One region of the Clostridioides sp. GD02367 genome, then DNA from elsewhere that is predicted to be linked to it. Evidence: riboswitches for the same ligand, from Rfam matches in the RefSeq annotation. Region 1 holds a riboswitch; each other region holds the start of a gene.
What was found. Region 1 has a riboswitch for cyclic di-GMP ahead of Q3223_RS00590 (SrtB-anchored collagen-binding adhesin). Riboswitches for the same ligand answer to the same signal wherever they lie in the genome.
Positions count from the first base shown of each region.

Region 2: another riboswitch for cyclic di-GMP. It lies ahead of Q3223_RS04815 (SH3 domain-containing protein); the one in region 1 lies ahead of Q3223_RS00590 (SrtB-anchored collagen-binding adhesin).
Region 3: another riboswitch for cyclic di-GMP. It lies ahead of flgB (flagellar basal body rod protein FlgB); the one in region 1 lies ahead of Q3223_RS00590 (SrtB-anchored collagen-binding adhesin).
Region 4: another riboswitch for cyclic di-GMP. It lies ahead of Q3223_RS13870 (Cys-Gln thioester bond-forming surface protein); the one in region 1 lies ahead of Q3223_RS00590 (SrtB-anchored collagen-binding adhesin).

Region 1 is NZ_JBJODK010000001.1:149,252-153,476, forward strand. Features, by position in the region: gene Q3223_RS00590 (SrtB-anchored collagen-binding adhesin) at 1-1,992, opposite strand, end outside; cyclic di-GMP riboswitch class II at 2,105-2,190, opposite strand; gene Q3223_RS00595 (cation diffusion facilitator family transporter) at 2,316-3,494, opposite strand; gene Q3223_RS00600 (alpha/beta hydrolase family protein) at 3,720-4,225, opposite strand, start outside.
Region 2 is NZ_JBJODK010000003.1:140,930-145,154, forward strand. Features, by position in the region: gene Q3223_RS04810 (FtsX-like permease family protein) at 1-1,741, opposite strand, end outside; cyclic di-GMP riboswitch class I at 2,256-2,349, shown strand; gene Q3223_RS04815 (SH3 domain-containing protein) at 2,434-2,922, shown strand; gene Q3223_RS04820 (hypothetical protein) at 3,274-3,672, shown strand; gene Q3223_RS04825 (TetR/AcrR family transcriptional regulator) at 3,921-4,225, shown strand, end outside.
Region 3 is NZ_JBJODK010000007.1:61,427-65,651, forward strand. Features, by position in the region: gene fliF (flagellar basal-body MS-ring/collar protein FliF) at 1-519, opposite strand, end outside; gene fliE (flagellar hook-basal body complex protein FliE) at 544-861, opposite strand; gene flgC (flagellar basal body rod protein FlgC) at 871-1,275, opposite strand; gene flgB (flagellar basal body rod protein FlgB) at 1,283-1,600, opposite strand; cyclic di-GMP riboswitch class I at 2,008-2,098, opposite strand; gene Q3223_RS11265 (radical SAM protein) at 2,281-3,408, opposite strand; gene rfbF (glucose-1-phosphate cytidylyltransferase) at 3,437-4,210, opposite strand.
Region 4 is NZ_JBJODK010000010.1:98,256-102,480, forward strand. Features, by position in the region: gene Q3223_RS13860 (polysaccharide deacetylase family protein) at 1-154, shown strand, start outside; gene prdC (proline reductase-associated electron transfer protein PrdC) at 544-1,857, shown strand; cyclic di-GMP riboswitch class II at 2,254-2,339, shown strand; gene Q3223_RS13870 (Cys-Gln thioester bond-forming surface protein) at 2,355-4,225, shown strand, end outside.

The DNA.
Region 1 (4,225 bases):
GTTATCAGAATATTTTATATTAGATATTTTTAGAGCTGGGTTTACTTCATCTAAAAGATTTACTTGCCCTGCATCATAAACTCCATAAGTTGACATATTTATTTTGTATTTAACAATTTGACTATCATTGTTATTTAAAACTTTTTTATCAACTTCTTTTTTTGCACTTATTAATCCAGAGTTTTTCTTAAAACTTATCTCATCGCTTTTATCAACTTGACTGTTATTTGCATCAAGAACAGCTCTATTTGTATAACTATCTTCAATACTAATAACCTTTAATGTATAAGCTATATAAAACTTTGATTCTACTTCTTCTTTACTAAGATTAATCGTAAATCCAGTTATAACTTTATCTACTTGACCGCTTTCATTTCTTTTCTCTTCTATTTTATATGAAATATTGTTTGCGATTTTTTCTTTACTCCAAGGAGTCCAGTTACCATTCATTGGAATTTCTACTACTCTAAAATCATGTCCAGCTTCTCCTGCTGTAGTTAATCTCATACCCTCTGGTATATTATCTGTTATAACAACATTACTTATTGGCGACTTATCATCATTTACTGAAATCTGATAGTTTATTACTTGGCCAACTTGAGTAATATTTGTTACTCCTGAATGCCCTTTAGTCAAAAGATAATCGCTACCTCTATCAAAGATACTTACAGTAGCATCATCTTCTTGTACCTTCTTACCATCAGATTCTATCCTAGCTACATTTTTATATTTATTATCATGTTTTGCATTTTCATCACTAATTCTAGCTTTGTATTTAACAGTATATGCTTTATCTATATTTCCAAAATTAACTGATATAGAATTTGCACTTTGTTCAATATTAAAATCACTTACTTCTTTCCCATCACTTGTTACTACACTTACAGAATCATTTACTAGTGTCAATCCTTCAGGAAGCTCATCATACAAAGTAATATCTTTCAATTCTTCCTGTTTCTCATTTACTAGTATGCTATAATTTATATCTTTATTTTTAACTGGCATAAATACTGTAGTTGATTTTTTTCCTTCAACAAGTTTCTTAAGTGTTCCTTTAGACTCTTCTTCCTCGCCTTTATCTCCAGGCTTTATTTCTACATCCACATCTCCACTTCCACTTTCTATTTTTCCAGTAGTCTCAATATGAATTTTTGTATTTGTCTCTTCATCAACCCTTTTAACGTATGCTTCTAGACCTATTTTTCCTTGCATTACACTTTGACCATTAGGAAGTTCTCTAAATGTAAGTGTATATTCTCCATTACTTTCTGTTTTGTCGAAACATTCACTTGTATAATCTAAATTAACTTTATTAAATACATCTGGCACCTTGAAAGTTATTGAATCACCTGCTTGTATTCCCTTTGATGTTGGAGTATAAGTTAAATTAAATGATATCTTTTTCATTGATTCAGTTTCTATTGTACTATTATTAATTTTTATAATAAATCCATAATCTTCATTCTCTTCATTAAGTTCTTCTTCTAACGTTTTCAGCAAATTCTCATCTTCTAGCAGCTTTTCTTCTTTTGGAGTCTGCTCTATATTTTTATTATCTAGTGGCTTTTCCTCTTCTGGAGTCTGCTCTGGTTTTTTGTTATCTGATGGCTTCTCTCCTTCTGGAGTCTGTTCTGGTTTTTTGTTGTCTGATGGCTTCTCCTCTTCTGGAATCTGCTCTGGTTTTTTGTTGTCTGATGGCTTCTCCTCTTCTGGAGTCTGCTCTGGTTTTTTGTTGTCTGATGGCTTCTCCTCTTCTGGAGTCTGCTCTGGTTTTTTGTTGTCTGATGGCTTCTCTCCTTCTGGAGTCTGCTCTGGTTTTTTGTTATCTGATGGCTTCTCTTCTCCACTTGATGAACTAGTTGAATTATTTTGAATCTGACTGTTATCTCCTAATTCTGAAGCATAAGATAAGGTTGGATAGATTGTAGATACTACCATACTTAAAATCATAATTAAACTTATTAATAATGCCTTTTTATTCTTCTTCCCCATATAGATTTCTCCCCTCTACGCTATCTATAATTTATAAACTTCTATTTATATCCCATTAAAATTAATTCTAAGCAAAAAATTATATAAAAAAAGCCATGAAAATAAATAAATTTATATCCATAGCCGGTTGCACCACTGACTCAGTATGTCCATAAGGTGCCCAATGATAGAACATACATCAACATCTCTATAATATTTTATAAAAAACAATTAAAATTGCTATATTCATACTAGATACAATTACATATCTATATTATATTATGCCAACATCTTCCTGTCTATATATTTTACATTTTTTTCCTTACAATAATTTTAATTAATCATTAAATAAAATCCTTATCTACAACAATTACACAATTATATTCAGGATTCATCTCCTTAACCAATTTAGTTATATCTTCTTTTAATTCTTCCTCTGACATATTCTTAGAGAATTCAGAAGGATTAACTACTATATCAAACACTAAATTTTTCTTACTTCCCTTTCCAACTATTCTGAAATCATGCATAGATTTTACAAGACTATTTTTCTTAAGTATTTCTTCAAGTTCTTTTTTTGCTGACATAACTTCTTCATCTTCGAGACATATAGGGTCCATATGAATTACTAAATACATATCTAATTTTTCAGATATTTCTCTCTCAGCATTATCTATAATTTCATGAATCTCCATTATATCTATATTTGATGGAATTTCTGCATGTATAGATGCTATACATCGTCCAACTCCATAGTTATGAATTATTAAATCATGTGTACCTATAATATGTTCATAAGATAATAATGATTCTATAATAGATTTTACCATTTCTTCATCTGGTGCTTCTCCTAGAAGAGGATTTATAGTATCTTTTACAAGAGAAAATCCAGCATAAAGTATTACTAGTGATACTACAATACCAACATATCCATCTATAGGTAAACTAGTAAATCTAGCTATGACAAATGATATAACTACGCAACTCGATGTAAATACATCTCCTAAAGCATCAAGTGAAACTGCTTTTAAGGCTGAGGAGTCAATTTTATTTCCCATAAATTTATTAAATTTACTTAACCAAATTTTAATCATTATAGATGCAATTAAAAGTATAAGTGGTATTACTTCAAATTTTATAGGTACTGGATTTACTATCCTTTCCACAGACGACTTTATAAATTGAAGTCCTACCAACATTACCATGAACGCCACAATTAACGCCGATAAATATTCTATTCTTCCATGTCCAAAAGGATGCTCTTTATCAGCTGGCTTACTTGCTAATTTAAAACCTATCATAGTTATCGCTGAGGATGCCATATCAGAAAGATTGTTAAATGCATCAGCCATTATAGCTATACTTGATGTAAGCATACCTATAGACACCTTTACTACAAATAAAAGTAAATTAGATAATATACCCACTACTCCAGCTACATATCCATACTTATTTCTAACATCTTTATTTTGAACGTTCTCACTATCTTTGATAAATGTTTTGACCAGGATTTTTGAAAACATAAAATTTACCTCCTTGTCTTCTGTTTTACTGACAAATTTTAGAATTTATATCTTTATTTATGATAACATAATTCGTCTATAAAATTCTTAAAAGTTCATATATATCAATAAGATATTACTAATTTTATACATTTATTATAGATGCAATGTATTCTTAGATTAAATTATTGACTTCTAATAAAACTAGTCCTAGATATTTTATAATTTCATCTAGGACTTGTATTACTATTTTATACCAACTATTTTATTTAACATAATCGAACCTGTTTCTGGATTTTCAAATTCAATTTTAACACCCTTTATATTAGATAAATCTATATTTTTAAACTTATCAATAGGTATTATTGTATCACTTATTGGAGTATACCTTGACCAAAACTCCATAAATTTACCTTCTACATATTCGTCTCTCACAGCTTTACCCTCAAAATACTTCATAGCAGACACTTTATCATTATCCAAAGTTACACTACTTTCTTTTCCTTTAGAATCGACTAAGCTAAGTTTAAATGAAACTATTTTATCTTTACTATTTAACTCACTAGGAGAATTTAACGCCCATCTAAATTTTAATGCAGAATAATCTTTTAAATTTTTATTATTTAAGGGCAATTCTATTTTTCCATCTTTAGATTTCCAATCAACTTGCAATAAATCTAAATTTTCACTTGAGCTTATATTACTAAAAAGTTTTGCAGTATCTTTATCTAATCGTTCTGACTCAACTAACT
Region 2 (4,225 bases), on a different contig from region 1:
AGGTAATGTCTTGATATATTCCACTAACAGTTAAAATCAACTCTTTATCTTTTAAGAAAATTGATAAATTATCTCCAATGCTTTTTTCTAGTTCATTTGCATTTATGACAGACAATGCAATTTCATTTTCTTTCATTGGTGCAGAACCTTTTACATATGTCAGTGGGAAAGTTTTAAAGTTTCCATTTTCTATTTTAATATTTTCTATCTTGCCATCTTTATTTCTTATTTTATATGAACTTGTTGTAAAGGATTCATACTTTTTAACATCATTGTCAACATTAATTTTTTCTAGTATAGAATTAAAAAGATGCTTAGTTTGTTTTGTTTGAGGCAAATCAATACGAATATCACTCTTGCCAGCACCCATATAAGTGATAAATTCAGGTGATTTAATAGTATTTAAAAAATTAGTTGGTACAGTCATAATAAAAATACAAATCGTATATACAAAACAAAGCAATCCATAGACTGTAATTTTTTTAAACACTTCGTTTAATCCTAAAAGTATGTTAGTATTTGTTATTTTATTTTTGTGTATTTGAAAACTGAATCCATATTTTACAGAGTTAGTAGAACGGTTACCTCTTAATGCATTAATTACTGATATTTTTTCGAATTTTTTAAGTATAACTTTACAAAAGAATACAACACTTAAAAATACAAGAACTGAACCTATAAATGGAACGAGAATACTAAAAATGGTTTTGTCTATGGCTCCCATATAAATGTAAATATTTTTTGTAAAAAGAGGGCCTATAAATAATGAGAGTATGTAACCAAGAAAACTTGCAAAAGATGCAATTAACAAGTATTTTATTAAATATAAGTTTTGGATGTTACCATTTTTAATACCAATGGCCTTCATAACACCAATTTCTCGATAATCTTCTTCAATCGTTGTAATTAAAGTAAATCGTAAACATAAAATAGAAATTGTAATAAGAAGAATACTAATTAAGATGATAATAGTAATTACAATCCCATCAGACAAAGAATTTAGTAATTTGTAAATAGAATAAGTCACTGATGTACCTGTTTGAGGGAGCTTAGTTGATTGGTATAACGTTTCAAACTCACTAATTTTATTTATATCATCTAATATAAATTCAATTAAATATTCGCTTTCTCCTATATTAGATTTTAACGTGTTCCAATCATTATCACTGATTAAAAAACGCTTTGAAGTAACAAGTGAAGGGTTCATTTGTGAGTCACGTATAAAATCTTTTATTGTAAATTCCATAAAGAAATTACCATTAATAATTTTTATAGTATCTCCAATTTTCAAATTGGATTGTTTCATATAATATACAGGAACACCTATTTCTCCATCTTTTATTTGCATTATTTGATTGTCCATATCTAATAAAAAATCAAATTTATCGTTTTGTTTTGTAAAACTATTTTCTAGTACACTATTAGCTTGATTTTCTACTTTATTTCCTAGAAAAATATTAGCTCCATTTACATTTAGAAGTTCGGAAGTTTGCTGTTTTTTTATATATGGAGTTTTAGCTGAGAACTTATCAATTTCTTTTTGTTGTAATTTCCCAGAATACATTTGGACATAATGTGGTGTATGAGATTTTTGAAACAAGGAAGTCATTGAATCAGTTAGCTCTACAATGATATTTATTGAACTAGATACTAGCATTGATGCAAGTAAAATAAAAATAAATAGAGTAATTGTTACTACTTTATTTCGTGTTAAATCCTTTAATAATATTCTTTTTAGCATAAATAATCCTCATTTCTTAAAAATTTTGTATTAAAAATTTTAGAATTTTTTTATAGTAGTGGTATAAATATAAGATTTAAACTGACCGTCGGTCTATAATGATAATATTATAATATCATTAGTTTGTCAAGTCATTTAAAAAGTAAAATATATACATCTTATGATAAAGTGTATAGAGAGGATTTAGCATAGATAGAGTAGTAAAAATTTTTAAAAGAGAATAATTAATACAAATTATCTTTAGGTTTTTATTAATCATTAATTTTTTATATTAATTAAGGATGTAAAAAATTATCGATTATTTTTATATATTAATATTTATTGAAAAAGATTTGTTAAAAGTAGTAATATCATATACAAATTACTATTTTTCAGATGAATTATGAAGAAGAATAATTAAATTAATAAATATAAAGATATTTTTTGGTTATTATTAATTAAAAATTTAATTTATATTTAATTAATATAAAATTTGATGTAATATTATTTTTAAATTGTTTAAATTATGTTATTATTCAGATATAGGCAATATTAGATAAATCTAATGACGCAAAGCTATAGGGACTAAAATCTTTATATAATAAAGGTCATGTCAGCCAGTTGCCAAAAAGATAATAATTCTTTTTGTTGAAAGTATTTTTTAAAGTTATATATTTTTAATAACTTAATATTTGGCAAGAGGAGGGCTTAAGATGATATCTGAATTAATGTTGAAAAGTTTTGGCGAATCTAGCATCAATTTTAAGACTAAAATTAAATTAAATTTAAGAGAAAGACCAGACATAAATAGTATGAAGTTGAAAAGTATACCAGAAGGTAAAATTGTTAAGTTAAAATGTGTCGATGGAATATGGGCAGAAGTTGAAAGTAATTATGACAAAGGTTGGTTACTTTATAAATATTTAGAAAAATTAAGCAATGCTAAAAGCAATAGTAATGGTATAGTAAAAAATAGAAAAAAGAATTATGTAGGAAATATAAGAACGAATGGCTTAAGTTTAGAACTTAGAAATGATAGAACATTAGACTCTAGAATTATAACTACAATTCCTGATGGTTTTAAAGTTGAAGTATGTTATAGTGTTGGCAAATGGGCAAGGGTTAATATTGATAGAAATGGAAAAAAATATTCTGGATATGTATATAGTCAATATATAGAAGAATGTTTAAGTTTATCATAATTGGATACTAGTAAGCTTTAAATATACTAATAAATTTCAGAAAAAGAATCCTATTCATGGGATTCTTTTTCTTTTGTAAAAAAACTTATTATAATATTAAATATAATAAATTAACTAGGTCTTTTTAATTGTAAATCGAAGATTTAATTGAAAATAGATTTAACTTATGATTTGTATTTTAGGTGCCATGAATTGAGATTGATTTAGAAAATTTTAATAAAAAAGAAAGTTGATAGGATAAAAATAATATTAAAGATAAGAAAAGATATAAGAAATTTGAAAAATTTTGTAATTTTTAGTTTTATATATATTATAATAAACTAGATATAAGATTTTTATGAGGGGGAAAATATGAAAAAAAAGAAAACATTGATTGGAATAGCTATATCTTTTTTGCTTATAATCAGCACTATAAATCCATTGCAAGTTGAGGCTGAAGCTATTATTGATTCTAGTGTATACATTTCTTCAGCACAAGAAAATTATAAATCTAATAATACTAGATTTAAAACTATTAAATCTAAAAGTAAGCATAAACGTAGTAAATCTAGAAAAAGCAGAGTTAATTTGAAGAAAAGAACTATAAGAACTAAAAATTATGGACATAGAAATTTAGATAAACATAAAAGTCAAAGCATAGGAATATATAATATTCTTTCAAAATTGATACTTTCAGTAATAGTTGTATTTATTGTTATAGTTTTAATTGGGATAATATTTATTAGAAGAAAGAAGAAGAAATTTTATTAAATACAAGAATAAAAATTACATAGTTGTATTATATGATTTTATTGTATTATATACAATATTGCTTTTCATCTTATTTTAAGTTTTTTTATGAATAACTATTTTATAGTTTAGTTGGAAGTATATTGTTATGATTTTGTTCTTCATTAGATAATAATTTAAAGAATAGCGTTTTGCTAATTATTGATGTTTATTTTATAGCATGATATAATTTAAGCAGAATGATATTCTGTTTAAAAGGAGATACAAAAATGGCACGAAAACGAATATTAAATGGTGGTAAACGAGATGAACTTATTGAGAATGCACTTAATTTGTTTTTAGAATATGGGTATGAAAATACTTCTATAAGAATGATTTTAGATAGTGTTGGTGGTGAAGTTGGTATGTTTTATCACTATTTTAAATCAAAAGATGAAATATTCAATGAAGTTATAAAATTATTTCTAGCTCAGTATGAAAAAAGTTTTTCTGATGTTTTATATGATGATTGTATACCAAATAATCTTAAAATCGATGTGGTATTTGAGTTATTACAAAAAACTCTTTTAAAGTA
Region 3 (4,225 bases), on a different contig from region 1:
ACTTCCTGGAACTGCTTCTTTCTCAAACACTGATGACTCTCCAAATGTTATATGTACTCTAGTATCTTCCACTTGTGGAAAACTCTTGATTGTTTTTTCTATTTCACCTTGTATGATTCGTTGCTTCTTAATTTGAAACTCCTCATCAGTAAGTCCTATAGACGAACTATCATCCATTAATGCAAATCCTTTAGAACCACCTGTAAGACTTGGAGCTAGCTCCAGCCTCAACTTATCGACTTCTGTTCTAGGAACATAAATTGTACTTCCCTTTACCTTAGTATCTATCTTTCTAGACTCTAATTCTGCTGATATATCTGCAGCATCTTGAACATCTAGTTCTGAAAATAAGACTGCATACTTATTTTTACTTGCAGATATTGCTGTAAATACTAGCGCTAAACATATAGCAACAATCCCTATACCTAATGCTATCTTAGTTCCTTTTTTTAAAGAACCTATTTTTGTCCTAGATTTAGCAACTTGCTCCTTAATCTTATTTTTAAAACTGGCTATCATTGATTATTACTCCTGTTCAAAAGGCTAAATTTGTACTTTATTCATTTCTTGATATGCATCATGAATCTTGTTTCTAACTTCTATCAGATATTGCATAGATAGTTGTGCTTCTTGACCTTTTAACATAACTTCATGCATAGAAATATCTTCGCCTTTTATAAATTTTTCTTTCATATTATCCGCTGTCACTTGTTGAAAATTAACTTTGTCTATAGTATCTATTATTACATCTTCGAAATTCTTTTTTTCTTCTTTATTATTAAGGTTTAATGGTTTTGTTTCTCCAATCAAATTATCTAACTTTGCACCTTGCATTAAATTGTTGATTTGTGTAATTGGCATAATTTATCCCTACTTTCCTATTTCCAAAGCTTTCGATATCATAGATTTCTGAGCATTCAGTGTGTCTACGTTAGAATCATATGCTCTTGAAGCTGTTATTAAATCTGTCATTTCAACCAATATATTTACATTTGGATATTCTACATATCCATTTGGTTTCGCATCTGGATGAGATGGGTCATATACTTCTTTAAGAGGTGATTTGTCATCTTCAACAGATGTGACTTTTACTCCTAACATACCTAATTTATTATCATAGTTTTCTTCAAAGGAAACAATTTTTCTCCTATATGCTTCTCCATTTGGACCTCTTGTAGCATTTATATTAGCTACATTTGATGATATGATATCCATTTTCAAACTTTCTGCTGTTAATCCACTAGCAGATATCTCCATTCCACTGAACACACTCATCTTCTAGTTACCTCCCAGTTATTATTGATTTAGTCATTGCAATTTTGCCATTTGCAAAACCTATTAAAGCATTATATTGCAACGTTGTCATTGCTTGCTTTACTTTTTCTTCTTCTATATCCACATTATTGCCATCTACTCTTAAACCTTTTGAATTGTCTGTTTTTTCTTCTATTTTTGGCATGGCATCATTTAATGTTTCTTCAAAAGTTACATAATGTTTTTTGTAACCTTCAGTATTTATATTTGCTATATTATTTGCTATTGTTTGACTTCTTAGATTAGTTGCATCTAGTCCCATTTTTATAATGTCATATGTATTCATACTCACCCCTCCTCAAAATATATTTATTTGCTATATTTAATGATTAAAAAAATGAAGTTGCTATATTACAAAAAAAGGTAACTTTATGAAGAAAAAATTAAATACATATTAAAATTTTTTTTTATTTTCATTGGAGTTAATTGAACTTAAATTAGATTTCTTACTAAAATGATACATTATTATATTAATGTAATAGAATTGTAATAGATTTAAATGAACAAAGAAGTCATTTTTTGTAAAATAGCAACTTTTTCAGACAGTTTTTCTTTATTTTTTGTTATAATTGGTAAAATATGTTATTATATGTACTTTCTACTGTAATAAAGTAATTTTTCCATAATAAAATGACCGCCAAAAAAGCAGTCACTTCGACTAATCCTAAGTATACAAATATACTTAGGACTCTTTTTGGCAACTGGCTAGCATAGTTTGTATATACAAACCTTAGCCCCTATAGCTTTGCGTCACTAAATTTCTCTAGTTTTGCCTATTTAGTTTTAATTTAAGTATACAATAAATAACAATTTTTTTAAACATTTTTTACTTATATTTTTAATATTTCAATTAATATTCGATATTTATAGCTAAATATCTAGTATAAATTAAAAACTTGTTATTATAAAAAATAAAAACAGCTTAAAATACTTATTCTAAGCTGTTTTTATTTTTTATATAAATGTCTATAATGTAATCAAGTTAGATTCTTCTTTATCCCATTCAGGAGAGAATTTATTTCCTATTTGTATAAAAGAAGACCTTTTATTCCAATTAGCAAATGAAGATTGATAACATACCTTACATGAATCATTCATATTTATACTATTAATATTTCTTCTGCAGTCTTTATATTCCAAAGAATTCCACATTTCTTCAAAAGTTTTATATCTGTCAATATGAAACAACTTTATAGGTGTAGACATACATGAACGTACAAATCCATCTGAACCTAAGAAAAAGTCTCTCCATGTTGTAAAACAATCCTTATGTAGTTTTTCACATGCACTATCTTCACCTTGTATATGAGGTAACTTAAGAATAATATTTAACTCATCTGCTAAAACCTCTGCTTCTTCAAATACCTTTTTAACCTCATCTTGGCAATCATATAAACTCTCATCATGCATATTTTCATCAAACACAGTTAGATATACCACCTTAAGCTCTTGTAAACCTACCCTTTTAGCTAATTCAACCATTTTGGGTATCTCATACAAATTAGACTTCATTGCTGTAAAAACAAAATTCATATGTGGCCAATTTATCCCTCTTTTAATCTTCTCATCTGCTATATGTTTAATATTTTTTATTATATGATTAAAATCAGCCCCTGATCTTATATTGTCATTAATCTCTTTAGACGCCCCATCTAGACTTATAGCTATAATGTCAGTTTCTGTATTGAAGATATCATCAAATAGTTTATCCAATTTCATACCATTTGTACAAAAATATTTTCTAAGACCATTTTTCTTTGCCCAATATAAGAAATCAACGAAATTTGGATGTACTGTTGGTTCTCCCCATCCCATTAAAGTTACTTCCTCTACTTCATTTAATATATTCTCAAATTTTTCAGTCCATTTAAAATCAAAAACTGTTGCTTTGAACTCTGCTGAATTTCTTCCACACATAATACAATTTAAATTACAAGCATTCGTAAGTTCAAATACTAACCTTCTAGGTTTAGCTTCTAGATTGATAGCCTGATTATATGCCTCGCTTTCATTCAAATTGCTATTCTTTTTCTGTAACTCTGTTAAAGAGTTTGTTTGTTTTAAATCAATTGTTTTAGCTCTCAATATACTCATATTGATATACCTCTTATTTCTATGTATTTTACCATATCTTCCAAAAAGCTTTATTTTCTTTCCAAAGAGAATTAAGATTGTTCATATCTCTTTCATTATCCATACATGCCCACAGACCTTCATGCTTGTAAACTGCTATTTCTCCATTTTTAGCTAGATTTTCAAATAATCCATACTCCAAATCACACTCATCATTTTCTGTAAGATATTTTAATAGTTCTTTATTAAATACCATATATCCACCATTTATTAATCCCTTTGATGTTTGTGATTTTTCTTCAAATGATTTAAGTACATCTCCCTCTGCGATAAGTTCACCAAATCTAGCAGGAGGTCTTACTCCAGATATTGTAAGCAACTTTCCAACTTTATTATGAAAATGTATTAATTTATTTATATTTATATTTGCTAGCCCATCTCCATATGTTAATAAATTTATATCTTCTTCAAGATATCTCTCTATTTTCTTTAATCGTGCTCCTTTTTGAGATTCTATACCTGTATCAACTAATGTTACTTTCCATTCACTTTCATCATGATTATTATGAAATTCTATTGAATTACTTCCTATATTAATTGTAAAATCATTATTTCTACTATCATAATGTAAAAAATAATCTTTTATAACATTTGCTTTGTAGCCAAGACATATGATAAATTCTTTTACTCCATAATACGAATATATTTTCATTATATGCCATAATATCGGCTTCCCTCCTATTTCAACCATAGGTTTGGGAACTATACTAGTAATATCTCCAAGTCTACTACCATATCCTCCTGCTAAAATAACTACTTTCATATTAAAATGCCTCAC
Region 4 (4,225 bases), on a different contig from region 1:
ATTTCATGCTAATATAAATGATGTAGATAACTATTTGGACACTATAATAAGTAAGCTTAAAAAAGATGGATACAGTTTAGTAAAAATATCAGACTTATTATATAAAGATAATTACATAATTGATTCTAATGGAGTGCAGAAACTTAAGAATTAACAAGTAGTAAATGTATATTTTAAGTAAAGTTGTGGTAAATTATATAGTATATGTTAGAAAAGTGTCGATAAAAAGACGGTGTCTATTTTTTGACACTTTTTATGCATGTATGCGATATCAATAATTATAGATTAAATTGGTTGAAAAAGTGTCTAATAATTGACTTTTATAAAATGAGTTTAAATATTTGAAAGAAGTTATGGATGCTGTAAGACAGTATTTTCAAAGGGTATAAGTTTGTTTAAAAGTTGGCATAGAAATTGCTTTGTTAATAAGCGATATGTTCTATAGAAATAAACAATATGTTAAGACATTGTAATAGAAAAACAACATTAACATTATTTGAACAGCTTATAAAAAAAATTAATATACTTAAGGGGGCGTACTAGTTGAACAAACTATATTCTATTTTATTAAAACAACACGTTGGTGGTCCAGATAAACCAGTAGTAAGTGTTGGAGATGTAGTAAAAAAAGGAACTCTAATCGCAGAACCAGCTGGATTAGGAGCAAATATTTATGCCAGTGTTAGTGGAAAAATAAGTGAAATAAATGACCAAGCTATAGTAATCGAAGCTGATGAAGTACAAGATGATACTTTTGAACCATTAAAAGGAGAAGGTATACTTGACTTAATTAAAGAAGCTGGAGTTGTAGGTATGGGTGGAGCAGGATTCCCTACTCATATAAAATTAAACATAGATTTAAAAGGTGGAACAATATTAGCAAATGCTGCTGAATGTGAACCTTTATTAGCTCATAACATAAAAGAAATAGAAGAAAGACCAGAGATAGTTTACCAAGGTATAAAATATGCTATGGAAGTTACTAATGCTGGAAAAGGTATGCTAGCAATAAAAAGCAAGCATCCAGAAGCAATAGCAGCATTTAAAAAAGTAATAAAGCCAGGAGATAATATAGAAGTTGCAGAACTAGTTGACATGTACCCAATGGGAGAAGAGAGAGCGATAGTAAGAGACGTTCTAGGTAAATTACTTGAGCCAACTCAATTACCTTCAGAAGCTAATGCAGTAGTAATAAATGTAGAAACATTAACTAGAATAGTAGAAGCTGTTGAGCAAAAAAGACCAGTTATATCTAAAAATGTAACTGTAGTTGGTCAATTAAACAGTGGAAAAGAATCTATAGTATTTGAAGATGTGCCAATTGGGACTACTGTTGGAGAATTAATTGAAAGAGCTGGTGGAATAAAAGGTGAATACGGTGAGATAATCTTAGGAGGACCTTTCACTGGTAAAGCTACTACTTTAGATACTCCAATAACTAAAACTAGTGGTGGTATAATAGTTACTATGCCATTTGTTAATGAAAAGAGAAAAATGGGTCTTTTAGTCTGTGCATGTGGACCTAATGAAGAAAGAATGAGAGACATAGCAGCTAAAATGGGAGTTACTGATATAGTATCAGTTCAAAAATGTAAACAAGCTCAAGAAATTAAAGGTGTATTAAAATGTGAAAATCCAGGACACTGTCCAGGACAAGCTCAAAAATGTATAGAATTTAAGAAAGCTGGAGCAGAAGTTATATTAATAGGAAACTGTACTGACTGTAGTAACACAGTAATGGGTTCTGCACCAAAATTAAAATTAGGTGTATATCATATTACTGACCATGTAATGAGAACAGTTAATCACCCATTAATAAGAAGAATAAAAGGTGACGTAAGATTAAAAATAAAATAATATAATATAAAAATATATAATAAAACATCCTTGGAAAAAATTGGAAAATTGTTTTCAGGGATGTTTTTTTGTTGTTATATGTCGATAACATTAACGAATAATATAAATAATATGGAAAAAATAGACAAAATATAATATCTAATATATAATAATGGCAATAGCTATTAAAATTATATTAGACAAAAACAAACTCAGATATGTGGTCATATTGACATATAAAAATTGAATTGAGTCAATTATCCAATAGAGTAAATAGTTTTGTATTATCTCAAGATACTCTACAGTATCTTTTTTAATGTAAGAATAAGTTTTTGTCTCTTACTAATAATTTTAGAATGTTCGTAAAGAGTGCACTTAAAAAATAAAAAATATTACAAAAATAAAAATTACTAAAAACCTATTTATAGAAACTGTGAAGTATATCTTAAATTTGGGCACTTAAAAGATATATGGAGTTAGTAGTGCAACCTGCTATAAATATAAATAGGAGGAAAATCTTGAAAATAAAAATTAAAAAATCAAGTATAATTAGTTTAGTAATTGCTTTTAGTATGGCATTTACTGCATTTGCACCAATAATATCTTATGCTGACGAAGTAAGTGGAAAAGATACAATACTTGGTGGAGAGAAGCCATCAGGAGTAGAAACACCAGATGGAGAGAAACCATCAGGAGGGGAAACACCAGATGGAGAGAAACCATCAGGAGGAGAAACACCAGACGGAGAGAAGCCATCAGGAGGAGAAACACCAGACGGAGAGAAGCCATCAGGAGGAGAAACACCAGACGGAGAGAAACCATCAGGAGGAGAAACACCAGACGGAGAGAAGCCATCAGGAGGAGAAACACCAGATGGAGAGAAGCCATCAGGAGGAGAAACACCAGACGGAGAGAAGCCATCAGGAGTAGAAACACCAGATGGAGAGAAGCCATCAGGTGAAGAGATACCAGATGGGGAGAAGCCATCAGGTGAAGAGATACCAGATGGGGAGAAACCATCAGGTGAAGAGATACCAGATGGGGAGAAGCCATTAGGTGAAATTATACCATCAGAAGAAGAGGAAGAATTAGAAGTAGAAGAAATGAGTTTGAAGCAGAATATTGAAGATATTCTTAATCTTACTGTATCTCAAATAAATAAGATTGTATATAATTTCTGGGAAGATGAAAATGATGTAAAAACAGATGAACAGTCAGAAATTAGTGAGGTACTTACTTCAAAAGATGCAAATATTGGATTATGGCATAATAAAAATTCAAAAGTAAAAAATACATGTTTGTTAAAAGAAACAGATGGTTCAAATAGACCTTATTTTGATGTGAGATTTGATGATATTACAAAAACTTTAACTTTTGATTATATAATAGAAGGTCTTATAGGTGCAGGCTATAAAGATGGGAAATATATAATAGAAGGTGAAGACGGAGAACAAACTGCATTTTGTTATAATAATCATCTAAAATCTCCAACTAGTCATAATAAGAGTCCATACTTACCAGCAGAAGATTTTAATGGTCAAGAAAATCAAAACGAAGATGCAATTAAATCTATACTATATGCGGGTTCTGAGTTTGATGGATTTGGATATAAGCAACAATTTAATTTAGGTGGAGAAGAATATGAAGGTATAACTCATTCTACTACTCAAGATGCTATTTGGATTATGCTTGGGCAAATGAATGAGCAGGAAAGACTTAAACAATATCAAGCTAATATAAAGCTTTATGATATGTTTATAGAGAGTGCAAAGACTGAAGAGGAAAAAGCTGAGTATCTAAAAGGTAAGGAAGCAGCAATAAATTCAAAAGCTTACTTAGAGGCATTATTAAATGCAGGGCGTGAAGAATTAAAGCCAAATGATACAGGAAAACCTAGTCTGAGTAATGGTTTGACTGATATTAAATTTGATAAGAATCAAGATGGTACTTATGAAACAGAAGCTATAGCTTTAGTAGGTTATAGTGGTGTAGTTAAATTAAAGTTACCAGATGGAGTAACTGCTTATGATGAAAATGGAAATGTAATAGGTACAGGTGAAGTAGAAATCTCAACACAAGAAAAGTTTAAACTTAAGAGTGTTAATAAGCCAGATGTAAAAGCTAATATATCTGCTTTATCTTATGATTATATTTTCCCAAAAGCTATTCAGTATTTTAAGACAGTTTTCGATTTTGGTGATAAAGACCATTCATCTTTATTGCCTACTAGTAAGCAAAATTTATTAAGTTATACAATAGAACAAAAAAATGGCGAGGAAGTTGATTTCAATATAGGTGTACCAACAGATGGAGACCCTGATGTGAATCCACCAGTGCCACCAGATAATGGTAATGATAACTCAAATGGTCATAAACCTAAGCCATCACC